DNA from 3 places in the Halobacillus sp. B23F22_1 genome. Region 3 is predicted to be linked to each of the others. Evidence: predicted binding sites of a transcription regulator. Region 3 holds the regulator's gene; each other region holds the start of a gene.

Region 1 (9,934 bases), 410 kb from region 3:
TTACACATATGCAACGAGTAGGTTATTTGGGGCCTAAAGGTACCTTTACGAAAATGGCAGTAGACGCTTTATTTGAGCAGGGCTCATTTGTTAGCTTTGACAGTATCCCCGCTTGCTTGGATGCAGTAGAGCGAGGGGAAATTGATACGGGTGTTGTTCCATTAGAAAACGCGATAGAAGGTTCCGTTCATTTGACGATTGACTATTTAATTCATCAAGTGGATCAATCCGTCATTGCTGAGTTGACCGTTCCTATTCGTCAGCACTTACTCGTACATCCCGATTATAACGGTGAAGCACTCACCCATATTTATTCGCATAGTCATGCTATTGCGCAATGTCATCAATATCTATATAAAAATTATCCTAATACAGAACTATCTTACACGGCTTCGACTGGCAGAGCAGCGGAAATAGTTGTAGAAAAAGGAGTCCAGGTGGCTGCTATTGGGAACCACCTGGCGGCTGAAGAAAATGGATTAAATATTTTAACCCCAAATATTCATGATTATGACAATAACCATACACGCTTTGCAGTTGTTCAAAAAACCAAAAGAAAGCTTGAAGTAAAAGACCATCCAATCGCAACACAAAAAACCACCGTAATGGTCACTTTGCCGAAAGACTTCGTTGGAGCGCTTCACCAAGTACTTGCAGCCTTCGCGTGGAGGAAAATGAACTTATCTAAAATTGAATCCCGTCCTATGAAAACAGGGTTAGGAAATTATTTCTTTCTAATTGATGTCGACCAGCCGTATGATGATGTTTTATTTCCCGGCGTTAAAGCTGAGCTTGAAGCGTTAGGCTGTAAGTTAAAGCTTTTAGGTACTTACCCTAGCTACCAAATAGAAATTCCATCACCAGTTTGCCAATAGTAAATAAAAAACAGAGTTTAGGATTTCCTAAACTCTGTTTTTTTATTCGTCAAATATGAATAGGGATACTATTAATATAGAAAAACATCAGGCTCATTTATCATTCTTTTCCTCGTCTATGCATAAAGTGTTAGGAAACGATTATGCTCTTATACTTTGTAGATCATAGGAAAGGAGTTGCAATTGTGAGAATTCACGTTGTGCAAAAAGGTGATACGTTGTGGAAAATTTCAAAAAAATATGGGGTGGACTTTGAGGAATTAAAGTCAGTGAACTCTCAATTATCTAATCCTGATATGATCATGCCGGGGATGAAGATTAAAGTTCCTCAAGGAAAAAAACAAGTAAAAAAAGAAGCACCAAAGAAAGAAGCCCCTAAAAAAGAAATGCCAATGAAGGAAATGCCTAAAAAAGAAATGCCTAAAAAAGAGACGCCAAAGAAAGAGATGCCTAAAAAAGAAATGCCGAAACCAAAACCTGCACCAAAGCCGATGCCTCAGATCAAAGAGGACGAAAAAATGCCGAAGCCTGCTCCAATAATGGAAAAGCCAATGATGCCGATTCAAATGAATATGCCAATTCAAATGCCTATGGACCAGCACATGCAAAATTATTATACTACTTTCCACTTGCCTCAAATGCCTATGCCGGAAAAAGGAAAACCAAAAGGAAAGATAAAAGGGAAAGCTAAAGAGCAAATAAAGGCTAAGGAGAATGTAAAAGCAAAACAAATGGAAGAAGTGCATGAGGAAAGTACGGAATACTACCAGCCTAAACACGAAAACCAGCCTCATGCTCAAGCACTTCCATATTGTCCTCCAATGCATATGCCGTATCATTCGAGCCCATGGGATTATTTCTGGTGCCCTCCTTACCCTGTAATGGGGATGCATCATCAGCCAATGAACCAACCAATGAACCAGCCAATGAATTACCCTATGCCCAATCATCCAATGGTTAACCATCCTATGATGCACCAACCAATGGGTAATCAACCGATGATGCATCATCCAATGGGTAACCAGCCAATGCCATATGTTCAAGGGATGCATAATGAGGAGTCGTCACCCGAGTATATGATGGGTGAAGGAGAGGGAGACTGCGGGTGTGGAGCGAAGAAGCCTATGAATGAGTATATGAGCTTTGAAAACCAGCCCAATCCCCAAATGATGGCACCTAATATGAATGGTTGGTATCCTCACCCCATGATGAATGGGAATGATCAAATGAGAGGCTTTTTCACACAACCTGTCCAACAGCCACCAGTGCATAACTGGCAAGAAAACGAATCGTGGCAGGATGATGATGGAGATGACACCTAACTTAAATAAAGGCGATTCTTACACGGATCGCCTTTTTAAATGGTTGGGGAATAGAAAAGACTTACATGTTAAGAAAATGGTTGAGATAAAACCAAAAATTTATAAAATTTGGGTAGGGGATCGGTGCTATTTATTAAAGGGTTATCGTCGCTCTAATATTTTATTGCAGCAAATAGATTTTTTTCAAAATTGGAATCATGCTAGTGAATTAGCTGCTAGACCATCTAAATTTCCTACTGGAGAAAAGAGCGTTAGTAAGCTTGGGTGTGAGTGGGGATTATTTGAATGGATTGAAGGGCGACATGCAGATTTTAATGAAAAAGAAGATCGGTTGAAAGTTTATAGTTGTTTGAGGAAATTCCACCGCACCTCTGAGGGCATAGAAATGATGTCAATACCTAGAGATCCTCTTTATATTAAATGGGAACGCCGCTTGGAACAGTTTAAGACGACACAAGAGATATTTATTAGTTATAATAAAAAAACCTTTTTTGAAGAGGTTTATACGACAACAGAACGCCTGCTCTATGCATTTTCACTTTTTCAATGGGGAGAGATGGAGAGGGACGCCTGGGAAAAGCACCAGTGGCTGCATGGAGATGTCGCCCATCATAACTTCATTGTTGATACCAGTAACCGAGTGAAAATGATAGACTTTGACCTTCTTCATGTGGGGCCTAAGGTATATGACGAAATTCAGTTAGCCCATCGTTTTCTGCCTTTTCTTGAGGATAAAAAGACTTCTTTTTTTAAACTCTTCCACCAAGTAGAATTTCCGCAAATCTGGTTGAGCGGCATATTAGTGCCAGCTGATTTAATTCGGGAGTGGTTATACGGTTATAATAAGTATAGAAGAGGTGATGGCTCGCTTTCCAGCCATTTAGATAAATTTGAAGAAGCATGGCTGCGTCGGAAACCGTTTGTCCGGTATACAGAATTCATGCTAAGATAAATACTATCTTAAGTGTGAAAGGATGAACATTCAGGTGGAGCAAAAAGTTGATAAAATCGTGCAGTGGTTGAGAATGCAAGCCGAGCAAGCAAATGTTGATGGACTTTTAGTAGGTGTAAGTGGAGGCATTGACTCAGCAGTAGTAGCTCATTTAATAAAGCGTGCATACCCTGAACATTCGTTAGGAGTTATTATGCCATGTAAAAGTAATCCAGAAGATCAAGACCACGCGCAAAAAGTAATAGATTCTTGTGATATTCAATCGATGGTGGTGGATCTTACAGAAACTCATGACGTTATGTTTCGGAACATAGTCAAACAATTAAAGTTAAATGAAGCGTATAACGATGAACAAGAAAAAATAGCTGATGCAAATCTGCGAGCCCGCCTAAGAATGAGTACCCTTTACACGGTAGCTACAAATCATCGTTATTTAGTTGTGGGCACGGATAATGCAGCTGAATGGTATACAGGCTACTTTACTAAGTTTGGTGATGGGGGAGTTGATTTAGTACCCCTGGTAAATTTAACTAAAGGTGAAGTTCGTGAGATGGCTCAGTTCTTAGGAGTACCAGATGAAATTGTAAATAAAAAGCCTAGCGCTGGGTTGTGGGAAGGCCAAACAGACGAAAATGAAATGGGTACCAGTTATGATATGATTGATCGTCATTTAAAAGGGGAGAGCATACCTGATAAAGACCGGAAGATCATTGAATCCATGCATAAACGTACAGCTCATAAACGTAATATTGCTCCTGGTCCGCCGCGATAAATCCCTAAAATTAACAGACTAAAACATTCTCCTTTTTCACATAGTATGGAAAAAGGAGAATGTTTTTTATGTATTATAAAGTGACAATTTTTATTGGTTTCGTTATGCTGGTTAGTGCTTGTGGCAATGATATTCCTGATAAAGCTAATGAAAGTCAAGGGGAAGAATTGTATCAGCCCATAGAGTATACGGAGGATGACGGAAAAAAGGAAGGCAGCCAAATTCCGACGGGAGAAGATCAATACTTTAAACGGACGAGTCAAGATGAAATGAGAGAAACTAAATATTCTAAAACCAATCGTTCGCATGATAATGCATTTAATAACGAAGAGTCGATGGCTATTACTCAAGAGGTTAACGAACTTAAAGAAATTACAATGACACAGGCTTTTACGAATGGAGAAAAAGCGTATGTTGCGGTAATGGTAAATCCATATGACTGGCGAGATGATGATATTGAGGAGAAAGTATTAGAAAAAGCTCAGGCTGTTACCGATCTACCAGTGGTCGTTTATACAAACATTAACTCTTGGGAGAAAAAGAAAGATGTTAATGCCAGAAAAGCTGCAGATGAAACTCCTGATAAAGTAAGAGAGCGTATTAGAGACTTTTTTAAAGAGAATGAGTAGAACGATACCCATTTAATTTGGAATGATTTATGTGGTATATTGAGAAAGGAAAAGAATTGCTCCAAGGGAGGAGATACCTATGGCTGGTCATTCCAAATGGAATAATATTAAGCGTCGTAAAGGCGCTCAAGATGCAAAAAAAGGTAAACTGTTTATGAAACACGCCCGAGAAATATTTATGGCGGCCAGAGAAAGCGGCGGAGATCCGGAAATGAATGCAAACCTCCGTATAGCTGTAGATAAAGCAAAATCAAATAATATGCCCAATGATAATATTGACCGGGCCATTAAAAAAGCAACAGGAGATCTTGATGGGGTGAATTACGAAGAATTCATCTATGAAGGGTATGGGCCTGGCGGTGTTGCAGTAATGGTGAAAGTGTTAACGGATAATAAGAACCGTACGGCAGCAGAAGTTCGCCATGCATTTAATAAGAATGACGGCAACCTTGGGGAAAATGGTTGTGTAGCATTTATGTTTAACCGTAAAGGTTATTTAGTCATCGATCGTACAAGTACAGAAATTGATGAAGAGGAATTACTTTTAGAGGTCATTGAAGCAGGCGGTGAAGAATTAGAATCTAGGGAAGATCAATTCGAAATCTTTACTGCTCCTGAAGATTTTAGTGAAGTGAAATCCGTTTTAGAAGATAATGAGCATACATTTGAGACTGCAGAAGTAACAATGTTCCCTACTACTTATACGCATGTAGATGAAGAGGTTGTCTCCAAAATGCTTACTCTAATTGATATGCTTGAAGATAATGATGATGTTCAAGAGGTGTATCACAATCTAGATGCCGATGAAGAAGTATTAGAGAAACTATCATAATGTAATACCTCTTATAAAAGCTGTTGTTTCTGAGCATACTAGAGACAACAGCTTCTTTATGAGGAGGTAAAATTGTGTACACTATTTGGATGACAATTATTATGATCATAGGTATGGCTCTTCAGCCGGCTTCGGCCAATATAGAGAAGGATGCCAGCCATCATAGTTATGCCAGTTCTTCAACTTTTAATAAAGCTATTCCAGCCTTTGCGTATTTAGAGCCATTAGAATTAAAAGTTATTCTTAAAACGTATGACCAGGAAGAATTAATAGATACCAAGGTGAAAAGTGAAAAGATATGGGCAATGGAGGATTTTTGGACTCAATATGATGGCTGGGTTGTAGAAGAGCAGAGAATCGGTGAAATTGTTTTTCAACGCCAACTTGAACGCACGTGAAAAGTAGAAAACCGCTGAAAGATGGCGGTTTTTTTCTATGGGTTCGTGCTTATGCGAACATGTGCTTGTGTGTTACAATGAAATGTAGATTATTAATTCGAAAATAGAGGGGAATGCACCATGATCGCCTATATAAAAGGGAATGTAACATCAATTGACGAAGAAGCAATTGCGATTGAAACGCAGGGAGTGGGCTACGAAATCTTATGTGCGAATCCATTTAGCTTTCAATCAGACTTACATAAAGAGATTAAAGTTCATACGTATCATTACGTAAGAGAAGACCAACAACTTCTGTTCGGCTTTAAGAAAAAGGAAGACAAGTTGTTATTTGCTAAACTGTTGAACGTGTCAGGAATTGGACCTAAAGGAGCTCTCGCAATCTTAGGCAGTGTCAGTGTGCCAGAGTTTGTTTCTGCAATAGAACAAGAAGATGATAAATATTTAACGAGGTTTCCTGGAGTAGGAAAAAAAACAGCCCGCCAAATGATTTTAGATTTAAAAGGCAAGCTGATCGTATGGCTGCCTGATGAGCAAAATGAACAAACGATCTTCTTCGAAGAGGCTGGATCAGATAAGCAGAAAAGAGAGTATATTGATGAAGCACTGGAAGCATTGAAAGCCTTAGGCTATTCGGATAAAGAGCTTAAAACGGTTAAGCCTGAACTAGTCAAAGCAAATCACAGTAGTGTGGATGATTATATCAGGCAGGGTTTACAGTTACTAATGAAAGTATAATGGAAAGGAGGTATAAAGAATGGAAGACCGGATGATCTCTGGAGAACAACAAGAGACGGAACGGGATATAGAGTTGAGTTTACGCCCAGAATGGCTGCGTCAATATATTGGGCAAGATAAAACGAAAGAGAATCTGCACATTTTCATTGAAGCGGCTAAGATGCGCGAAGAACCTTTAGATCATACACTTTTGTACGGGCCGCCTGGCTTGGGTAAGACGACGCTCGCTTCGATTATTGCGAATGAGATGAATGTACAATTTCGAACAACAGCCGGCCCAGCTATCGAACGTGCGGGAGATTTAGCTGCTATTCTTTCCTCCCTGGAGGCTGGAGATGTACTCTTTATTGATGAAATTCATCGGTTGCCGCGTTCAGTGGAAGAGATATTATACCCCGCGATGGAGGACTTTTGCTTAGATATTGTAGTGGGGACGGGTCCAAGTGCTCGGTCGGTCAGACTGGATCTGCCGCCATTTACTTTAGTGGGTGCTACTACTCGTGCAGGGCTGCTTTCCGCACCATTAAGAGACCGTTTTGGTGTACACAGCCGATTAGATTACTATGACACTAAAGCACTGTGTGCCATTGTAGAAAGAACAGCAGATATTTTTCATATTGGAATAGATAGTGAAGCGGCTGCTGAAGTCGCTCGCCGCTCAAGAGGCACCCCGAGGATTGCGAATCGCTTGCTTAAACGAGTGAGGGATATTGCACAAGTACGAGGAGAATCGGTTATTTCAAATGATACAACACAAACAGCTCTAAAAATGCTGCAAGTGGATGGAGAAGGCTTAGATCACATTGATCATAAGTTTCTTTTAGCCATTATCGACAGCTTCAGGGGAGGCCCTGTCGGTCTTGATACGATTTCTGCTACCATAGGTGAAGAATCTCAAACCATCGAGGATGTATATGAGCCATTTCTGCTGCAAACCGGCTTCATTCAGCGTACTCCTCGAGGGAGAGTCGTCACTCCTAAAGCATACGCACACTTTAACCGGGAGGTGCCGAGCTCTTGACGGGCATGGGTAAAGTCTTTATTGTAATAGGGGTTGTATTTATTGTTATCGGTTTAATATGGAGTTTGTTTGGCAAACTACCTGGGGATGTTAGTTTTAAGAAGGGGCCAGTGACGGTATATTTTCCAATTATGACTTCCATTATAGTAAGTGTTGTGTTGACACTTATTTTTTTAGTAAAATGCGATAGAGCAAGAATAGGAGCTTCACATGGATATTAATGCATATGATTTTCATTTACCAGAGGAATTAATTGCTCAAGTTCCTTTGAAGGATCGAACTTCTTCTAAGCTTATGGTACTTGATCGTGAGAAAAAAAATATAGAGCACCAACGTTTTTCGGACATTACAAATTATCTGCAAAAGGGAGATTGTCTTGTTCTTAATGACACTCGTGTTCTTCCAGCAAGGCTATATGGTGCCAAAGAAGACACGGACGGAAAAATTGAAGTTCTACTTCTGCATCAAACATCAGGTGATGAATGGGAAGTACTTGTAAAGCCGGCAAAAAAAGTGAAAAAAGGCACTCGAATTGTTTTTGGAAATGGACAGCTTGTTGCTGAATGCACAGAAATTCAAGAGCATGGAGGTCGAAAAGTTATATTCTCATATGATGGGATTTTTCTCGAAGTTTTGGAATCTTTAGGAGAGATGCCGCTTCCTCCATATATAAAAGAACAATTATCCGATCAGGAGAGGTATCAAACGGTTTATGCAAGGGAGGAAGGGTCTGCTGCTGCGCCTACAGCAGGTTTGCACTTTACGAACGAGCTGATTGAAGAGCTTGAAAAAAAAGGGGTGGAAATGGTTTATTTGACATTGCACGTGGGGCTTGGAACGTTCCGCCCAGTGAGTGTCGATAATGTTGAGGAACACGAAATGCACGCTGAGTTCTATCAGTTAAGTGATGAATCAGCGAAAAAATTAAATAAAATTAGGAAAAACAACGGTCGAATCATTTCTGTAGGAACCACCTCTACTAGGACGTTAGAGACGATCGTACGTGATCATGGGAAATTTAAGGAAGCCAGCGGATGGACAGATATTTTTATTTATCCACCTTATCAGTTGCAGGCAATCGATGGACTAATTACAAACTTTCATTTACCAAAATCTACCCTGATTATGCTAGTCAGTGCGTTTGCTGGGCGGGACTTTATACTTGATGCTTACCAAAAAGCCGTTGACGAAAGTTACAGGTTCTTTAGTTTTGGCGATGCAATGTTTATTTTTTAATGAGATGGCTTGTAAGAAAGGAACGAAAACATGGCAATTACTTATGAATTAATAAAAACTTGTAAACAGACTGGAGCGAGACTTGGGCGAGTTCACACCCCTCACGGGTCCTTTGAAACACCAATGTTTATGCCTGTTGGCACGCTGGCTACTGTTAAAACTATGAGTCCTGAGGAACTAGACCAAATGGGTGCACAAATTATTTTATCGAATACGTACCATCTATGGCTCAGACCAGGAGAGGACATTGTAGAGGAAGCAGGCGGACTTCATAAATTTATGAATTGGAATGGGTCTATCCTTACTGATTCGGGCGGTTTTCAAGTCTTCAGTTTGAGTGACCTAAGGCAAATTGAAGAGGAAGGGGTGCACTTTAGAAACCACATTAGTGGAGAGAAGTTGTTCCTATCCCCGGAGAAAGCAATGGGTATACAAAACTCTTTAGGTGCAGATATAATGATGGCTTTTGATGAGTGTCCTCCTTATCCTGCTGAATATGACTATATGAAAAAGTCGGTTGAACGAACAAGCCGCTGGGCTGAACGTTGTTTAGAAGGTCACAAACGTCCTAATGATCAAGGGTTATTTGGAATTGTGCAGGGTGGAGAGTATGAAGAACTGCGTCGTCAAAGCGCAATAGACTTAACATCCATGGATTTCCCCGGGTATGCCATTGGAGGCCTCTCAGTAGGTGAACCAAAAGATGTGATGAATAAAGTACTTGATTTTACAACACCGCTTCTACCAGATCACAAGCCAAGATATCTTATGGGCGTAGGTTCACCGGACTCTCTTATAGATGGTTCTGTAAGAGGGATTGATATGTTTGATTGTGTGTTGCCAACGAGAATTGCGCGGAATGGAACGCTTATGACTTCAGAAGGAAGATTAGTGGTTCGAAATGCCAAGTTCGCCCGCGATTTCCGCCCGATCGATGAGAATTGTAATTGCCATACATGCCGCAATTACAGCCGGGCTTATATCCGTCATTTAGTAAAAGCGAATGAAACGTTTGGTTTTAGGCTTACTACTTATCATAACCTTCATTTTCTGTTAAAATTAATGGGGCGAGTTCGTGAAGCCATTAGAGAAGATCGACTCGGGGACTTTAGAGAAGAATTCTTTGAACAGTATGGTTTCAACAAACCAAACGCAAAGA
Region 2 (9,934 bases), on a different contig from region 3:
TTGAGAGCTTTCGATATTCCCTCATAAAACCCTTTCGTAAATAGATTAACAGCCGGGCCGACGGGCTCTGTAGAATCAACCATGATCACATCATATTCTCGTTCGCTCTTAGCGATGTGCATGAAACCGTCGTCTACTTGAACATCTACTCTCGGATCGTCTAACGTCCCTGCGATGGAAGGCAAATACTGTTTCGAATATTCAATGACTTTGCCGTCGATTTCGGCGAGGACCGCTTTTTCAACACTTTCATGCTTTAACACTTCACGAATCACACCACCGTCTCCCCCGCCAACGACTAAAATTTTCTTCGGACTGGGGTGAGTAAATAACGGTACATGGGCGAGCATTTCATGATAGACAAATTCATCTTTTTCCGTCGTCATCACCATATCATCAAGGACGAGCATATTGCCCCATTCCTCAGTTTCCAACATTTCTAACTCTTGAAAATCTGTTTTTTCTTTATGCAAAGACCGGTTTACTTTGGCTGTAATTCCAAAGTTGTCAGTTTGTTTTTCTGTAAACCATGTACTCATTTGTGATTCTCCTTTCACTTCCTGTAAACAATCAAATTATAGAGCAATCTGCGGAAAAAGCAAGAGAATGTTTAATTTACTCCTCTTTTTCCCATAATAATAGCAATTATAACAGGTGGGAGATTAGGAGAATGCTATTATTTATTCGTTTATCATGGAAGTGGGTGCGCCGCAGTTTTAAAGCGTTTTTCACGTTAGGAATTTTGGGAGTTATTGCTGTTCTTGGACTGCTCGCTTACGCCATTGTGCTTGGTCCTCCATCGCTGTCCACTGCACAAAACACCACCTATTATTTAGCCGATGGCGAAGTAATGGAGGGTTATGATGTCGGGGCAAGCAGACAGTGGATCAGCTTAGATGAGATGCCGGAGGAAGTGATCGATGCGACCCTGGCCATTGAGGATCATCGTTTTTATAATCATTATGGTTTTGATTTTAAACGAGTGGCTTCAGCCGCGTTAACGGATTTAAAAGCTATGAGAATGGTCGAAGGCGCGAGCACGATTACGCAGCAGTATGCCCGCAACCTCTACTTATCTCATGAAAAGACGTGGACAAGAAAATTAAAGGAAGCCTTTTACGCGATCAGGCTGGAGATTTTCTATGATAAAGATGAAATATTAGAAGGGTATCTCAACACGATTTACTATGGCCACGGCGCTTATGGCATCGAATCGGCCAGTCGTTACTTTTTTAATAAAAATGCAGGAGACTTAACATTGGCAGAAGCTACGATGCTTGCAGGTGTACCTAAAGGGCCGAGTTACTACTCCCCACTCGCTGACAAGGATAATGCGGAATCGCGGCAGGAGCGAATTTTATCGCGCATGAATGACCTGGAGTTCATTACAAACTCGGAGAAAAATGAAGCTGTTACCGCTTCCCTCGACTATTATGACCATTCTGCCGAAGAAGCTAAGGCGGTCGGCCCATATTTTCAAGATGAAGTTGTCCGCGAGGCTGCACGTTTGCTCGATATAGAAGTAGAAGCCGTCGAGTCCGGGGGCTTCCATATTTATACTACGCTCAATCCGGATCATCAAAACGAGCTTGAAGCAGCGTTAGACGAAGAGTTCAATGGTGCTGCGGAGATTGAAACAGCTGCGGTCGTAATGGATAATAATACAGGGGCTGTCACTGCAATGGCCGGCGGAAGGGATTACAGCGCGAGCTCATTCAACCGCGTCACGCAGTCGAAGCGTATGGTCGGCAGTACCATTAAACCATTTTTGTATTATGCGGCATTAAACAATGGCTATTCTCCATTAACGATGCAGGAAAGCAAGCCGACTACATTTGAGCTGGAAGATGGCGATGTTTATTCGCCCAGCAATTATAATAGTTACTACGCCAACGATGACATCACGATGGCCCAGGCGCTTGCTTTATCAGATAACATATACGCTGTAAAAACTCATCTCGATATTGGACCGAAGACATTTATAGATACGCTGCGTGATTTTGGCTTTAATGAAGACCTTCCTGCCGTTCCGTCTCTTGCACTCGGAACAGCTTCAATTTCTCTTTACGATATGGTTAACGGATATTCGAAGCTAACAGGCGGTTCACCAAAAATTCAAAAGCATACCATTTCAAAAATTACGGATCACAGAGAGAATGTTTTATACGAATATGAAGAACCTGAGTCCGTCGAAGGAAAAAAACTAGATAAAGAAGCAGCTTTTTCGGTGACTCACATGATGACCGGGATCTTTGATTCTGCATTAAACGGATATATGAACGTTACCGGTTCCAGTATTGCCGACCAACTGTCACGAACGTACGGCGGTAAGTCAGGTACAACCGATTCGGACAGCTGGATGATCGGCTTCAGCCCTCAATATGTGATGGGTGTATGGAGCGGTTACGATGATAATCGGAAAATGACACAGCCGAGAGATCAGCAGTATTCTAAAGAGCTATGGGCGAATACGATGGAACGAATCCACGAGGACCTGCCCGTGGCGGCCTTTACACCGCCCGGAGACCTAAAAGGAGTCTATATTAACCCTGAATCCGGGAAGCTTTCCGGCCCAGCTTGTCCTGAAGAACGCCTCGTATATGTAAAGAAAAAAGATGTACCAAAAGAGACCTGCGAAGAAGAAGATTCCGATATTAAAGAAATCGAAGAAGAACTGGAAAAAGACCCATGGTACCGCAGCATTGTAGACTGGTTTCAGTAGAATCGGCTTTTCTGTACCAGGTACCGACGACATCAACTTCTGTACCTGGTACCGAGAGAAAAAAGAAAAAAACTAAAAAAAGACAAAGAAAACGACCGGCACTGACCGGTCGCTTTCTTTGTCCTAGCATACATGTATAACCCATGTGTTATTAAATATATTATTCTCGCTGCGCATTAGTCAAGATTCGTCATGCCAAAAGTTATTGAACATTTTGTGAACAAAATGACAAATGCTTACACAATCGCGATGTCCGCAATATCATCGAGTAAAAATTCCACTGGATCCTTTGCCCGCAAATCTAACGCCTTGATTTTACGAGCACGTTTATCGACGGCAGTTATCTTCACACGCCAGCTTTCATAATCAAACCCATTGTGTACACTAAGGTCCACAGTTAACTGATCATGTACCGCTCTCTGCAGGATGAAGTCAATTTCAACAGCTTTTTGCTCATCAAGCATTCCTTTTTCGACGCGTTCATCCTCCTTCCAAACTTTTTTAATCATCTCGACGTGCTCAGGTAACATCAGTGAGGTCCACTTAATCGTTCCTCGATCTCGACTATCCATTTTTGACTCTCCTTTTACCGCGAACGTTTGTTCTTATAATAGCACATACGTTCTCTTTTTACACTGGTATTTTACGGAAACCGCTCCTTCATAAAAAATCCCCCTCCATGAATGGAGAAGGATGGTTAATCAAAATCACATTATTGAGCGCCGAGGCTGTCTTTCAGTTCTTGGGCTGTATTTTCCCAAAGTTCCGGTTTAAATTCACGTAAATATTCGCCTAGAATATGCCTTGATTTTTCATCCATATGATCGACGACAAATTTTCCTTTTAGTGATTTATCCATATGGTTCACGTGTTCTGGAAGCAGCTTATAGCCGCGGCGGATCTCACGGTCTACGACAATTTCACTTCCGGCCACACCGTAAAAGCAAGGGTTTCCTTCCCGATAGTCGACCGTCACCCATACAATCCAGTAAAGCTTGCCGTTCGGCACTTCTGAACGATCTGTTAAAAAGCGAATGCGTTTCTCTACCGCACTTCTTGCATGAAGAGCACCCATATCCATAAACGCTTCTTCTTCATTTGGATCTACAATGACCGGAGTCATATTTTCAAGACTAATCGATCCAACACCATAGCCCCCGTGGCCATCAGTGGAATCATCTTTTATGATTGTGAATTGATTTTTCTTTTTATCGCTGCCTTCTTCTTGCTTATTATTTTTAAATTGATCAAATTCCTTCATTGGTACCTGGATCCTCCTTTTAGCTGGCTGTTGCTCCTATTCTAACATAGGGTCCGCCCCAATTTCAGAGCACAGGCCTTTGCAAGAAATGAATTTTTTTTAGAAAAAAGGAAGGAATTCGAGATTTTTTGACGAAGTAAAACGTTAAGGGATATATTTATAGGATAAAAGGGGAGAACGTTATGCCGATCGTAACAGTCCAAATGCTTGAAGGGCGTACCGATGAACAGAAAAAGGCGTTAGTAGAAAGTGTGACTAGCTCCGTTACAGAAACCACGGGCGCTCGTAAAGAAGCAGTGACGGTAGTGATTGAAGAAATGAAAAAACAACACTATGGGGTCGGCGGCAAACGCCTCATTGATTAGGCCGGAAGCTCTCAAGCGCACAGCGCTTGGGAGCTTTTTCTGATCGGTTAATCAAACGTTTGTTTAACGTCCATGCTGCCTGAAATAGGAACCATCTTTAACCAAAGCCGGAAATGCACTGATCCATTTTCATGAAAATACATAACAAAAAAAGATATACTGGCGAACAGTATACCTTCTAATGATTCTGGCGGATATTTTCAATAAATTCCCATCCTTCTTCAATATCTTCAACTGTGTAGTTTTGCTTGCTTTTCACTGAAAATACTTTTTCTGAAATCTCTTCCTTAGGAAGATGTTCAAAGAAAAGCATGGTCGAGACAAGTTCTAAGAAACGAGAGCTTTTTTCGTTCATCTCATCGATACGGCGGTTTAACGACGGCAGTTCCGTATGGTAACGCTCCATAAATTCTTTCCCCGAATCAGTAACTTCATAGCGGTACTGGTAGTAATTCTTCTTTTCTTCTTTCGTTTCACTTATAAATCCAAGATTACACATTTCTTCAATACGAAGAGTTAATTCTTCAGAATAAGGACCGTAAAAATGAAATTGGTAACGCTCCTCAAAAGGCACGTCACATTTTTTCAGGATATAAATCATTTTTTGCAGCCTTTTTCTTCCTACAATTGCGTCAGAGCTTGAGAAGAACTGCATCAGCTTGGCATGGTTCTCCAACATAGCATCCCCACTCCCTATCCATACAAAATTTCCATAATTCGTTTCTTCGTTTTACTGCGATTGGACATCCCTTCAAGCAAGTCCTGAGGGATGTATAACTTGTGATCCGTTCGTTTCTTCCCTGAGATTGACTCCACAATCTCAGATAACCTTGAAAGTTCCTTCAATTCCTGATTTGGCTGCAGAAGGTGAATCGGCAGACGCTCCCCTTCTTCACCAGGCCGGTAAAAATCGTACGGCAAATCCGAGCTGGAATCAACCACCAAATAGTAATCCGGGTTAATCCCCGCCTTTTGGAAAAGCTTATAGAGTTCCATCCATTCCGACATTTGCAAATTTGGATTAAATTCAATGTATTTAAATAAGCGGCGGTTCACAAACCGATCACACAAATCTGATAAAATTTCGTCGTCTTCCTGCATCCACATTTGGAAATAGTAAAGCGCAATTGACTCATCAAGCCCTAAATATTCACTAAGTGTCGGCTCCCCTTTAAAGAAAGACAAGAAATGAGTAGGCTCCAGTTTAAAGCGATACCCCTCCTCATACAGCTCCTTGGCCCGATGAAGGATTTTAGATAAAATCACTTCTGCACTTCGCGTCACCGGATGAAAATAAACTTGCCAGTACATTTGATAACGACTCATTATGTAATCCTCAACCGCATGCATGCCGCTTTCTTTAACGACGACTTGATCTTCCATCGGACGCATCACACGCAAAATCCGTTCCATATCAAAATGACCATAACTTACTCCTGTAAAATACGCATCACGCTGCAGGTAATCCATACGGTCCGCATCGATCTGACTTGAAATCAAACTAACCACCAGCTTATTTTGATACGTTTTGTTAATCACATCCGCTACTTGCTTAGGAAAATTTTTATCAACTTTCGAAAGGACTTCATTCACCTTTGTATCCCCGAGTAAAATCGCCTGTGTAAAATCCTCATGGTCCAGCTTGAACACTTTTTCAAATGAATGCGAAAAAGGCCCGTGCCCTAAATCATGCAGCAGCGCAGCAGCCAAACAAAGCAGGCGTTCGTTCTCATCCCAATTCGGGCGATCTTTAAAGTTTGAGATAATACGCCTCACAATTTCATACACTCCGAGCGAATGGTTAAACCGGCTGTGCTCCGCCCCATGAAACGTCAAATAACACGTCCCCAGCTGGCGAATCCTGCGAAGACGCTGAAACTCTGGTGTACCAATCAAATCCCATATCACTTGATCCCGCACATGAATATATCGATGAACAGGATCCTTAAATACTTTCTCTTCACTTAATTGCTCATCACGATAAGCCATCAGACGATCCTTCCCTCACGACATTTCTTCCTATTATATACCTTTGGTAGCAGGTACACAAAGACAAAATCTCGTTCATTGCTGAAAATGTGTATTGGTACCGCGCACTGTTTTTGTGTTTCAGCTTTGCGAAAATGAAAGCACTGGGTACCAGGTACACAAAAGCAAAATTAGTTCAATGATGGATATTAGTATTTGTGTACTGGTACCCCCTTTGCTCTCACCATTCTATATGTGCTGCCCCATTATGCTCTTTCCCTACTCTACAGCTTTTACACCATTACTGCTGTCCACTTTTTCTGTTATAATAGTGCTGCTATGAAAAAGGAGAAAATTTTTATGTCAAAGCAATTATTACATCCAGCGGTTTACCGCTTTATTGACCAAAGCAATATGGGGCCGACTTTCTCAGCGCTGCAGTCCTTCGCTATTGATGACGCACTGGCCATTTCTGTCGGTGAGCATGAATCCCCAACGACTGCGCGCCTTTGGGTCCATCACGACACGGTGGTCCTCGGCATCCCGGACGCTCGCCTCCCCCATATTGCTGAAGCGATCGATTACTTAAAAGAGCAAGGCTATCAAGTCGTCGTCCGCAACTCAGGCGGCCTCGCCGTCGTACTCGACGAAGGCGTACTGAACCTATCACTTATTTTTCCAGACGCCAAAGAAGTTAACATTCACGACGGCTATGAAGCGATGGTCAAATTCATTCAGCACTTGTTCGCTGACCTCACTGACCAGATTGAAGCTTACGAAATCACCCAGTCATACTGCCCCGGGACTTATGATTTAAGTATAGGGGGTAAAAAGTTTGCAGGGATATCCCAGCGCCGTGTGAAACGAGGATCCGCGGTTCAAATTTATTTAGACGTTACCGGAAGCGGAGCCGAACGTGCTGCACTGCTGAAGAACTTTTACAAGGCCGGCCTCAATGAGGAGCCCACACGCTTTCAATATCCAGATATAGACCCATCGGTCATGGCTTCACTCAACGAACTGCTTGGCGCAGATTTAACAGTGGAAGATGTGAGAAACCGTATTCTTTATCAGTTAAATAAATGGTCAGATCGTCTCGTAGCGAATTCATTAGAAGGTGAAGAAATTGAAACGTTCACGAAGCGTTTTGAACAGATGATTATCCGCAATAATAAAGCACTGGAGCAGATTCAAGACTAAGCTCCAGTGCTTTTTTATTTAAGGTACCAGGTACCTGCGGTTGGTATTGCTGCTATAGAGATTGAGCTGCTGTAATAATAGCAAGCTTGTATACATCATCTGAATTACAGCCGCGAGATAAATCATTCACTGGCTGGTTCAAACCTTGAAGGATAGGTCCTACTGCGTCAAAATTCCCTAAGCGCTGGGCAATTTTGTACCCGATGTTTCCCGCTTCAAGACTTGGGAAGATAAACGTGTTCGCTTCCCCTCTTAGTGGCGAATCCGGTGCTTTTTTCTGAGCTACAGAAGGAACGAATGCTGCATCAAACTGGAATTCTCCGTCAATTAAAAGTTCTCCATTTTGCTGCTTTGCCAATTCTACAGCTTCGTTTACTTTTTCTGTTTCAGGTGATTTCGCTGAACCTTTTGTAGAAAAGCTCAGCATCGCTACTTTTGGATCGATGTCAAACAGCGCAGCGGTGTCCGCACTTGCTAACGCGATCTCTGCCAGGTCCTGACTGTCCGGTGAAATGTTGATGGCACAATCCGCAAATACATACTTTTCTTCATCCCTAACCATGATAAAGACGCCGGATGTCTTTTTGATTCCCGGCTTCGTCTTAATGATTTGCAGGGCCGGGCGAACCGTATCTGCTGTAGAGTGAGCCGCTCCACTTACAAGTCCATCAGCTTTGTTCATATAAACGAGCATTGTTCCGAAATAGTTGCCGCCTTGCAGAATTTCGCGAGCCTGCTCCTCCGTTGCTTTTCCTTTACGTCGTTCTACGAAGCTTGCCACCATCTCGTCAAAAGCTTCATAGCTGGCTGGATCCAGAATCTCGGATGTGGAAATGTCTACTCCTACTTCAGCTGCTTTCTGTTCTACTTCACCTTTATTTCCAACTAGTACAGGTTTCACAAAACCTTCTGCCCCAAGTTTGCTTACTGCAGTCAGAATTCGTTCATCTAAAGCTTCAGGAAAGACGACTTTCTTGCTTTCACCACTCATTTTGGCTTTCAATGTATCAAATAGGTTACTCATCTTTTAACCCTCCAATTTATTTTCTGTACTATATAATAAGACCTTTTGTGTTTAATTAAAAGTATTTCGAAACGAATTTTTCATATTAAGCGATTACATATTATCTTTACCCTATTTTTTTGTTCACAATACTTTCAAATTAGCTGAAATGATAATTTACGTTGAATTGTGTTATATTGAATAAGATGAAAATACTATAACAATTCACATAAAAGGAGCGATCCTATCATGCCTGAAGCAGTAGTTACAATGGATGGATGGTATTGCTTGCACGATTTCCGCACCGTCGACTGGACAGCTTGGAAACAAGCGAGCAATGAAGAACGTGAACAAGCCATTCATGAATTTCAAGGATTTATTGAAAAATGGGAAACGACTGAAAAGAGCAAACAAGGAAGTCACGCTCTTTACACGATTGTTGGACAAAAGGCAGATCTCGTCATGATGATTCTCCGCCCTACCATGGAAGAATTGAATGAGATTGAAACAGCGTTTAATAAATCGAAGCTGGCTGAGTATACGACAAAAGCTTACTCCTATGTTTCTGTAGTGGAACTTTCCAACTATATGGGAAATGCGGATGAAAACGACCCTGAAATCCAGGGCCGCTTAAAACCCATTCTGCCAAAATGGAACCATATCTGTTTCTACCCCATGGACAAACGACGCCAGGGTAATGATAACTGGTACGTTCTTGAAAAAGACGAGCGTGCGAAGCTTATGTATGCCCATGGTATGACTGGCCGTCAGTATGCCGGCAAGATCCGTCAAATCATTACAGGCTCCATCGGGTTTGACGACTGGGAATGGGGAGTTACTTTGTTCGCGCATGATATGCTTCAATTTAAGAAACTCGTCTATGAAATGCGCTTTGATGAAGTAACGTCACGCTACGGTGATTTTGGTTCATTCTACGTAGGCAACCTTCTGAAAACAGATGAAATCCCACAATTTTTACACGTATAAGTTCGACCACAATCCTCGCCGGCATAAGCCGCGGGGATCTTTTTTATGAACAATTCAACTAAAAATAAGAACGTTCTCCCTTATAATCTCCCCTTCAATTTTTATTCATATCTTAGGCAGGCTTATTCATATAGTGATAGAGAGTCAGTTTGCGAAGTGGGGTGCCGACATGGCTGTCGTACCATTCAACGAAGAGGATGTTAAGCTGCTGGCACGTTTAATGAGAGCCGAGGCAGAAGGAGATGGAAAGCAAGGGATGCTGATGGTAGGGAATACCGGGGTGAACAGGGTGCGTGCGGACTGTTTAGATTTTAAAGACATTCGCAACATCCGCAATATGGTCTTTCAAAGTCCCGGTGGGTTTGAGGCGACGCAAAAGGGTTATTTTTATCAACGGGCGAGACAGAGGGATATTAATTTGGCACGGC
Region 3 (9,934 bases):
TACAAACTATCGTAGATAATAATCAGGAAAAGGTTTTGCAGGCATTTCAAAATTTAAGAGTATCCGATTCGCACTTTAGTCCGACTACAGGGTATGGTTATGACGACTTTGGGCGAGACACACTTGAAGCGCTCTATGCTGAAATTTTTAAAGCGGAAGACGCAATTGTTCGCCCTCAATTAATTTCAGGTACTCACGCGATTACAACGGCCCTCTTTGGAGTATTACGTCCTGGAGACGAGCTGTTATATATCACAGGTGCTCCTTACGATACATTAGAGGAAGTAATCGGCAAACCAAACCAAAAGGATAGTGGCTCTCTTCGTGATTTTGGGATTACATATAACTCATTGCCTCTAAAAGAAAATGGGGAAGTGGATGAACATGAGGTTCGCAAGGCAATTAATAATAAGACAAAAGTTGTTGCGATTCAACGGTCTAAAGGCTATGCTGATCGACCTTCATTTCCTATCTCTGAGATAGAGCGTATGATTGAGGTCGTTCGTTCGATGAATCGTGAACTTATAGTATTTGTGGACAACTGCTATGGCGAGTTTGTTGAAACGAGAGAACCTGTTGAGGTTGGTGCAGACTTAATGGCCGGTTCTTTAATTAAGAACCCCGGTGGAGGAATAGCAAGGATTGGAGGCTACATCGCCGGGAGGTCTGACTTAATTGAACAATGCAGCTATCGATTGACAGCTCCTGGCTTAGGTAAAGAAACAGGTCCCAGTTTAAATACTCTTCAAGAAATGTATCAAGGAATCTTTTTAGCCCCGCACGTAGTCGGAGAAGCGTTAAAAGGAGCAATATTTACTTCAAAGCTGCTAGAAACAAAAGGTTTCCAAACTTCTCCTGCCTATGATGAATACCGAACAGATTTAATCCAGTCTGTGAACTTTGAGACAGCTGACCAGATGATCGCTTTTTGCCAATCGATTCAATCTGCCTCTCCTATAAATTCTCACGTGACGCCTCATCCCAGTGCTATGCCTGGTTATGAGAGTGATGTTATTATGGCGGCTGGCACATTCATTCAAGGGGCAAGTTTAGAACTCACCGCTGATGGTCCTATTCGACCTCCTTATATGGCATTTGTACAAGGAGGCTTAACCTATTCACATGTAAAAATTGCTGTTGTAAAAGCTTTGAAAAATGCGGAAGCTAGAAAAAAGAACAGATAAGCTTAAGAACCCTGCCATAATTTTTCGAAAATTTCGATGTGAACTTTCGTCACATATGTTGACATATTATGACCTTAACGTATAATGAAGGTAGAATTTCTATTTGGGGGGTGGCACATCGATGAGTGACGAAATTCGTCGTTCTATGCCGTTGTTCCCGATGGGGATTGTACAATCACTAACTGATCTTTCAGCCCGGCAAATCAGGTATTATGAACAACATCAGCTTGTAAATCCAGCTAGATCTGACGGCAACCGCCGGCTTTTCTCGTTTAATGATGTTGATCGTTTACTTGAGATCAAATCCTTAATTGAAAAAGGCGTAAATATGGCTGGAATAAAACAAGTGTTGTCAATTACTCATCAGCCGGAGAATGAACCGTATGATGAAAAAGAAGTCGAAGAGGTTCACAATGAACTTACCGACAAAGAGCTTCGTCGTATGCTGCAACAGGAACTTTTCACCGCAGGGAGACAGGGAAAAATGAGTTTAAGACAGGGAGAAATGTCAAGATTCTTCCACTAATTGTCGTACTAGGAGGAGTAAGATGGGTTTAACTAGAGAAGAAATTTACAAAAAGATTGATGAAGAAAATGTAAAATTTATCCGCCTTCAATTTACGGATATGTTAGGGACAATAAAAAATGTTGAAATCCCTTTCAGCCAATTAGATAAGGCTTTAGACGGCATGATGATGTTTGATGGTTCTTCCATCGAAGGATTTGTTCGTATTGAAGAATCTGATATGTACTTAGTACCTGACCTTGATACGTTCGTTGTATTCCCATGGTCATCTGAAAAAGGGAAGGTAGCACGTTTTATTTGTGATATTTATAATCCAGATAAAACTCCTTTTGAAGGCTGCCCTCGTTATAACTTAAAGCGTAACCTTAAGAAAATGGAAGAGTTAGGTTTCTCTGCGTTTAATATTGGAACAGAACCAGAATTCTTCTTATTTAAACTAGATGAAAACAATGAGCCGACGTTAGAATTGAACGATAAAGGCGGATATTTTGATTTAGCACCAACAGATTTAGGTGAGAACTGCCGTCGTGACATCGTCTTAGAATTAGAAGAAATGGGCTTTGAAATTGAAGCTTCTCACCACGAAGTAGCCCCGGGTCAACATGAGATTGACTTTAAATATTCTGATGCAGTTAAACACTGTGATGACATTCAGACGTTTAAACTTGCTGTTAAAACAATCGCCCGCCAGCACGGTCTTCATGCTACTTTCATGCCGAAGCCGTTGTTTGGTGTAAACGGTTCAGGAATGCACGCTAACATGTCTCTATTTAACGAGGACGGCAATGCTTTCTTTGATGAAGGTGGAAAAGAGCAGCTTTCCGAAGTGGCTTACCAGTTTACAGCGGGTATTATTAAGCACGCAACGAACTTTACAGCTGTTACGAATCCAACAGTTAACTCTTATAAGCGTCTTGTGCCTGGTTACGAAGCTCCTTGTTACGTAGCTTGGTCTGGACAAAACCGCAGTCCATTGGTACGAGTACCTACTTCACGTGGGTTAAGTACACGTATAGAAGTACGTAGCGTGGATCCGGCAGCAAACCCGTATATGGCAATGTCTGTATTGCTTGCTGCAGGTCTTGATGGTGTAGAAAACAAACTGGAAGCTCCATCTCCTGTCGATCGTAACATCTATGTTATGAACAAAAAAGAACGCGAAGCACATGGTGTACAGGATCTTCCTGCTACATTGTATGATGCATTAGAAGAGCTTCAAAAAGATGAAATCATGATGAAAGCTCTAGGTGAGCACTTATTTGAGCACTTTATTGAAGCGAAAGAAATTGAATGGGACATGTTCCGTACGCAAGTACACCCATGGGAAAGAGAACAGTATTTACAAACTTATTAATAATGAAACCTCTTAACGTTTAATGCGTTAAGAGGTTTTTTATGTACAAGCAAGACGTACTTTGGAATAACTTAATCTGCACTCACAAATATATGAAACGTGAAGAAAAATTGAAAGTGATTTTTTGTGGTGGCTTTTAAAAGAATGTTCATATGAGGAAATGGCTCAACAAAATCAACATATTAGTCTTTTCCCTACGCGGGACAACGGAAAGGTTTATGCGCGCTGTGCTAAATTATACATTAACGAAAAGAGTCAATCTTATCACTTAAAACATCGTTTATCAGAGAAAATAAAACTTGTTCTTTAATCTCTATATAATCCGTATTCATTTTAATGCGATGACTGCGGAATAGAAAAGCATCATGTAAATAAAAAATTCGTGGTGTAGCCTGCCAAGTGTGTTCATTAATAAGGCCCCATAGATATTCCTCAAAATCTTTCGTGCAGTTCAATTGTTCACAACATATTTGAATATCTTTCTTTTTCACTTCTATTGCACCTTCGAATAAGTTCTTGCGTACAAGTTCCCACCACATTTCAGATCGTACGAATTCTCGATAATCTTCATTTTTCACAACATTTGTTGTGTTATTTTTTATTAAAGATGTCTCTGGTACGCGATCTTTAATAAACCCCCATAAATCTGATTCATTAATTTTCCATCCTTTTTTTCTAGAGGTCGGTGGGATGCCTTTTAGCGTCCCGTTTCGCAGCCAACGACGTAGGCTTTCTTTGTTCTTTGTTATTTTATATTGTTTCAATTTTTCTAATGCTTGTTCGACATTATATTGTATCATATGCGCTCCTTAATAAAACAATTGTTGTAATAAAATATACAATAATTGTTTTAATTTATCAAAACCTTTAGAAAAATATTTTCTGCCGGCGGTTACAAACTTATTTTGTCGATTTTTTTAAACTGCTTCATTTCTATACGTCGCCATTGTTCTTCTTTATTTGCAGGCTGCTATAAGTATATTAGCATTGGAATGCTGAACAGGTTTTAGTTTCTAGTAATTAAAGAATTTTGTGTATGAAGCTAAATAATTAGGAAGGATTGCAGGATTTAAACGGATATACATGGAAAGTAATTTAGGATGAATTCTTTTTACGGAATGATTGAGATGAGAGTCTATATTTTAATGGAAGGAAAAATTATGAAGGAGGAAATAATAATGAACATCAAAACTGCTGATATATGTGATCGTGTGCCAGAAAAGGTAAGAATTGTTGAACCTTCATTTTTAAGTTTAGGGAAAAAGGAAAGGTTTTTTGGACCTATTTTCACTGTTAAGGTGAAAGACGATAATGTTCTTGTTAAGAAGGCGCTGGAAACAATCCCTTCAGGCAGCGTGCTAGTTGTCGATGGAGCAGCTTCTAAAAATTGTGCATTATTAGGAGGGAACTTAGCAGAAATAGCTGCCAAAAAAGGCTTAGCAGGAATTATCATTAATGGGTATATTAGAGATCGTATAGAACTCCGCGAAGCTGAAACAGGGGTCATCGCGTTAGGAAGCCTCCCTCTAAAAAGCCGAAAAGAAGGAAAAGGAGAAGAAAATATAGCTCTAGAGTTTGGTAATGTTGTTTGGAATCCAAACGATTATGTTTATGTAGATGAAGATGGTATTCTGGTAGCCTCTGAAAATTTACATGATTAATACGACAGCCTGCCAGGATTATTAAAGTGTACTACTTCAGGTTATTCGCAAATATAGGGTATTTTCTGAAATAATGAGCCTTTAGAGCTTCTCCCTAGTACTATATAAGAGAAAGAATAAAAAATCAGCTGACCAAATTGAAGTCAGCTGATTTTTTATGCGCGGGGATTCTATTGCCCCAAGTTAAAAAATTAGTGTACCGTTCGATATAATCCTACTACTCGGCCCAGGATAGACACATCATTTAAAATAATCGGCTCCATCGTGGCGTTTTCCGGCTGTAAGCGAATGTGGTTGCTTTCTTTAAAGAATCTTTTCACAGTAGCTTCTTCGTCATCTGTCATTGCTACCACAATATCACCATTATTAGCTGTCGTCTGCTGCCTGACGATGACCATGTCGCCATCTAGTATTCCTGCTTCTATCATACTTTCCCCTTGTACGACAAGCACGAACGTGTTGTCATCTCCCCCGGCTAAAGAGTCAGGGAGAGGCACATACTCTTCAATGTTTTCTATGGCCGTAATGGGAGATCCTGCCGTTACTTTACCAATAACAGGGGCGTATGCAGCTTCTGTACGAGGTATACTTGAATCTTCCTCTAATTCAATAACTTCGATTGCTCTCGGCTTAGTAGGATCTCTGCGGATAAAACCTTTCTTTTCCAGCCTTGACAGGTGGCCGTGAACAGTAGAACTTGAAGCTAGCCCGACAGATTGGCCTATCTCTCTTACAGATGGTGGATAACCTTTTAATAGTACTTGTTCTTTAATATAGTCTAGTATTTCTTGCTGTCTTTTTGAAAGTTTACTCATATTTAAACACCTCGAACATAGGATTATAGTAGTTTCATTCTATCATGTGCTGTCCAAAAACACAAACAAGCGTTCGAAAAAAATGTTTGACAAGAACGGACGTTCGTATATAATGAAATTAACAAATGAGAACAGATGTTTTCGGGAACGCTTGTTCTTAATGGGGAGAGTGTTTAATATGTTTAACAAACTTTCAAAACTGGACGTCACTTATATTCTATTATTTGCAGCAAGCCTGGCTTTCTTATACTATTCCATGGTAACGAGTGTTTAATGAAATAGGCCAGAGAAGGGGTTACTGTAAATGAAAGCTATTTTATATTGTCGAGTAAGTACGGAAAAAGAAGAGCAAGTAAGTTCATTAGCTAGACAAAAAGCGGAATTAACAGCATTGGCCGAAAATAGATCTATAGAAATTATAGAATGCATTGAGGAACAGGCCAGCGGATATGAAATAGAACGAGATGGTGTGTTTCGGATGCTTGATTTGTTTTCAACTGAGCAAGCTGATGTGCTGTTTATACAAGATGAAACAAGGCTGGGACGTGGTAATACAAAGATAGCTTTGTTTCATCAACTTCAAAAATTAAATGTTAAAATCTATTCATTGACTGAGCAAGGTGAATTCACAATGTCAGAATCTGATTCAATGGTGTTGCAAATCGTAGGTATAGTTGAAGAATATCAGCGAAAGATTCATAATATGAAAATTCGCAGAGGAATGAGAAAAGCAGTAGAAAATGGATATAACCCTCAAAAGAACTTATCCAACCAACACCTAGCACCAGGAAGAGAAAGAGTGGAGTTTCCAATTGAAGAAGTCGTTAGACTGAGAGATAATAAGCTTACTTTTAATGAAATTGCAGCTACCCTTCGGGGATTAGGGTTTGATGTTTCAAAAGCTACTGTACATAGAAGATACAGAGAGTTTGTCTCACTTGAAAAACTAAATGAAGAGCGTTAATATAGTGAAAAGACAAGTGTCGAATCGACTCTTGTCTTTTCTTTAGATCCTCACATTAAAGGAGAATTTTAAATGATTTCTAACGAAAAGTTAAATCGTATAAATGAGCTTTCTCATAAGTCCAAGGAAGAAGGACTTACGGATAAAGAAAAAGAAGAACAACAGGAACTACGTCAAGAATATTTAAAAAACGTTCGAAAGTCTTTTAAAAACCAGCTGAAAGGCATGAAAGTAGTTGATCCCGAAGGTAACGACGTCACTCCTGAGAAGCTGAAGAGAATGCAAGAAAATGAGAAAAAGCATTAATAACCGCACGCACATGATGTGCGGTTTTTTGTTTATTTTTTAAGGGTCGGGGGAAATTAAATGAGTGACTCCTGAAGAAAATCCGTTGTGAAACTTGTCACGTACTTCATTTCATTATACGATAATACATGTTACATACGCGCTAGAAGAAAGGGGAAATTATTTTGGCAAACAGTATTGAACAAACTTCCATTAATACAATACGTACACTAACTATTGATGCAGTTGAAAAAGCAAGCTCGGGCCATCCGGGAATGCCTATGGGGGCTGCGCCTATGGCGTATACGTTATGGACACAATTTATGAATCATAACCCTAATAATTCAGATTGGTTCAATAGAGACCGATTTGTTTTATCAGCCGGTCACGGATCTATGCTTTTATATAGCCTGCTTCACCTTTCCGGCTATAAAGTAACCATTGATGATTTAAAAGAATTCCGTCAGTGGGACTCCAAAACACCTGGTCATCCAGAATATGGACACACAGACGGTGTGGAAGCAACCACAGGACCGCTAGGTCAAGGATTAGCCATGGCAACTGGAATGGCAATGGCAGAAGCGCATTTAAGCGCGAAATATAATAGAGATCAATACAATGTTGTTGATCACTATACATTTGCTATTTGTGGTGATGGGGACCTGATGGAAGGTGTTTCTCAAGAATCAGCTTCGCTTGCCGGTCATTTAGGACTTGGAAAGTTAGTCGTACTATACGATTCTAATGATATCTCACTTGATGGAGATTTGAACCGTTCATTTAGTGAAAGTGTTGAAAAGCGTTATGAAGCTTATGGATGGCAAGTAATCCGTGTAGAAAATGGTACAGATACTGAAGAAATAGCTAATGCTATTGAGAAAGCGAAACAAAACACAGACCAACCTACAATGATTGAAGTTAAAACGGTTATTGGTTATGGGTCACCTAACAAATCAGGAAAATCTGATTCTCACGGCGCGCCATTAGGCGAAGAGGAAGTCACAGCAACGAAAGAATATTACAAGTGGGGGCACGAACCATTTCATGTACCTGACGAAGTGTATGAAGACTTCAGCAACAAAGTGAAAGATAATGGTGCGAAAAAAGAATCGGAATGGAATGACATATTTAATGAATACAAACAGAAATATCCTGAATTAGCTGAAGAATTTGAATTAGCTAAAGAAGGTAAGCTGCCAGAAGGGTGGGAAGAGAATCTTCCAAGCTTTGAACCAGGTGAAGATAACCTGGCTACTCGTGCAGCTTCTGGTGAAGTAATTAATTCTTTATCAAAAGCGATTCCTTACTTCTTCGGCGGAAGTGCTGATTTAGCTGGTTCAAACAAAACAGCTGTTAAAGAGGAAGAAGATTTTTCACGACATAATTATGCAGGCCGAAATATTTGGTTCGGAGTACGCGAATTTGCGATGGCTGCTGCGTTAAACGGCATGGCGCTTCACGGTGGTTTGAAAGTGTATGCTGGAACGTTCTTCGTATTCAGCGATTACTTGCGTCCGGCCCTTCGTTTATCTGCGCTTATGAACTTGCCTGTTAATTATGTATTAACGCATGATTCTGTTGCAGTAGGAGAAGACGGTCCAACTCACGAACCAATTGAACAGCTTTCTTCTTTAAGGGCTGTACCTAATCTGTCAGTTGTTCGACCGGCTGATGGGAACGAAACTAGTGCGGCCTGGAGAATTGCTTTAGAATCAAATACAACACCAAATGCTCTTGTTCTTACGCGACAAGGTCTTCCGACTCTTGATGGGACAAAAGAGAAAGCGTACGAAGGTGTAAAACGAGGCGCATATGTGCTTGTTGATTCTGACAAAGAAACACCTGATGGCATTCTTTTAGCTTCTGGTTCAGAAGTCCAGCTTGCTGTTAAAGCGCAAGAAGAACTGAAAACTAAAGGGTATGATGTTCGCGTTGTCAGCGTTCCTTCCTTTGATCGTTTCCAAGCTCAAAACGACGATTATAAAGAAAGTGTACTGCCTAACAATGTAAGACAACGTCTTGCTGTTGAAATGGGTGCATCCTTTGGCTGGGAGCGCTATGTAGGGCTTGATGGAGTCGTTATCGGTATCGACCGTTTTGGAGCGTCTGCACCAGGTAACACCATTATTGAGAAATTTGGTTTTACCGTAGACAATGTTGTGAAGCATGCTGAAAACCTAATGAGTAATTAAGTAAAAAACTACTGCACACTTTCAAGTGTGCAGTAGTTAGCTTTACATAAAGAAAATTTGACAAAAGTATCTTCGAGCAGCTGACATAATGTGACAAACTAATTCTACCTTGATCGATATAATACTTTCAAGGAGGGATGGTCGCATGCAATTTGCGGTATACGCTGTAAAACGTGAAGTTACTGAAAAATATTATTATAAAGTAGACTTGCTGAAGCGTTTTTTCGAAGAATGCCATAATTTTTCAAATTCCCCTATTTACATGAATCAATTAGATTATATTACGACTCATTTCTCTTTCTATGATTGGTTGAAAAAAATTCATGGAAACCATAGAGATTTGGAAGAGAGATTATTCGATTGTGAAATAAATTATGATATACTAGATGGTAAGAATTGCTGTTGTCTATTTCAGTGTGACAGCCTCTGGCAAGCAGAACGGGTTTTATTTCAACCGCTAAGAATGTGTGATCAAACGTTTTTTATTATTGAAGAAAGCGGAGAACATTACGGATGGATTTCCCCTCTTATAAGTCAGCGTCTGTTATCGTAAAATGCTCTATTGTATTCATCTGATCATTTTACTATACTGTTATGGGAGACAACACGAAGGAGGAAGACGTTGATATGACTTTGGGCATCGTATGGGTAATCATCATTGCTCTTTTAGCTCTAGTTGGTGGCGTAGCTTTAGGCTTCTTCATTGCTAGAAGATACATGATGAACTATTTAAAGAAAAACCCGCCGATTAATGAGCAAATGCTGCGTACATTGATGATGCAAATGGGCCAGAAGCCTTCGCAGAAGAAGATCAATCAGATGATGCGAGCTATGAACAATCAGCAGACCAAATAAAAAAGCTAAAGCCTTCACTTCTATTATATGGGAGTGAAGGCTTTTTTATAATTTAGGAAGCTTTGTTTCATAATATGTTCACACTTCCATTATCGTTT

Evidence for each region. Region 3 encodes LexA, which represses DNA repair genes until DNA is damaged. Its sites were predicted from a motif close to CGAACATATGTTCG; they were not measured.
Region 1: a site for LexA is predicted at 5,835-5,848, ahead of ruvA (Holliday junction branch migration protein RuvA). Genes of this name have one in related genera too.
Region 2: a site for LexA is predicted at 3,315-3,328, ahead of ACGTNH_RS02960 (YolD-like family protein). Genes of this name have one in related genera too.

What each region holds. Positions count from the first base shown of each region.
Region 1 is NZ_JBIEKE010000002.1:174,418-184,351, forward strand. Features, by position in the region: gene pheA (prephenate dehydratase) at 9-875, shown strand; gene safA (SafA/ExsA family spore coat assembly protein) at 1,061-2,197, shown strand; gene ACGTNH_RS08610 (phosphotransferase) at 2,187-3,149, shown strand; gene nadE (NAD(+) synthase) at 3,184-3,921, shown strand; gene ACGTNH_RS08620 (YhcN/YlaJ family sporulation lipoprotein) at 3,990-4,550, shown strand; gene ACGTNH_RS08625 (YebC/PmpR family DNA-binding transcriptional regulator) at 4,630-5,382, shown strand; gene ACGTNH_RS08630 (BofC N-terminal domain-containing protein) at 5,457-5,780, shown strand; gene ruvA (Holliday junction branch migration protein RuvA) at 5,901-6,518, shown strand; gene ruvB (Holliday junction branch migration DNA helicase RuvB) at 6,538-7,539, shown strand; gene ACGTNH_RS08645 (DUF2905 domain-containing protein) at 7,545-7,760, shown strand; gene queA (tRNA preQ1(34) S-adenosylmethionine ribosyltransferase-isomerase QueA) at 7,750-8,775, shown strand; gene tgt (tRNA guanosine(34) transglycosylase Tgt) at 8,806-9,934, shown strand, end outside.
Region 2 is NZ_JBIEKE010000001.1:594,343-604,276, reverse strand. Features, by position in the region: gene speE (spermidine synthase) at 1-539, opposite strand, end outside; gene ACGTNH_RS02965 (transglycosylase domain-containing protein) at 671-2,722, shown strand; gene ACGTNH_RS02960 (YolD-like family protein) at 2,959-3,294, opposite strand; gene ACGTNH_RS02955 (YwhD family protein) at 3,435-3,983, opposite strand; gene thmT (2-hydroxymuconate tautomerase) at 4,166-4,348, shown strand; gene ACGTNH_RS02945 (YwgA family protein) at 4,527-5,027, opposite strand; gene ACGTNH_RS02940 (HD domain-containing protein) at 5,042-6,337, opposite strand; gene lipL (octanoyl-[GcvH]:protein N-octanoyltransferase) at 6,677-7,516, shown strand; gene pta (phosphate acetyltransferase) at 7,569-8,540, opposite strand; gene hemQ (hydrogen peroxide-dependent heme synthase) at 8,769-9,506, shown strand; gene ACGTNH_RS02920 (cell wall hydrolase) at 9,676-9,934, shown strand, end outside.
Region 3 is NZ_JBIEKE010000002.1:586,546-596,479, reverse strand. Features, by position in the region: gene ACGTNH_RS10845 (methionine gamma-lyase family protein) at 1-1,184, shown strand, start outside; gene ACGTNH_RS10840 (MerR family transcriptional regulator) at 1,306-1,710, shown strand; gene glnA (type I glutamate--ammonia ligase) at 1,733-3,064, shown strand; gene ACGTNH_RS10830 (hypothetical protein) at 3,307-3,864, opposite strand; gene rraA (ribonuclease E activity regulator RraA) at 4,243-4,725, shown strand; gene lexA (transcriptional repressor LexA) at 4,917-5,540, opposite strand; gene ACGTNH_RS10815 (YneB family resolvase-like protein) at 5,845-6,504, shown strand; gene ACGTNH_RS10810 (DUF896 domain-containing protein) at 6,577-6,810, shown strand; gene tkt (transketolase) at 6,975-8,981, shown strand; gene sirA (sporulation inhibitor of replication protein SirA) at 9,127-9,534, shown strand; gene ACGTNH_RS10795 (YneF family protein) at 9,609-9,836, shown strand.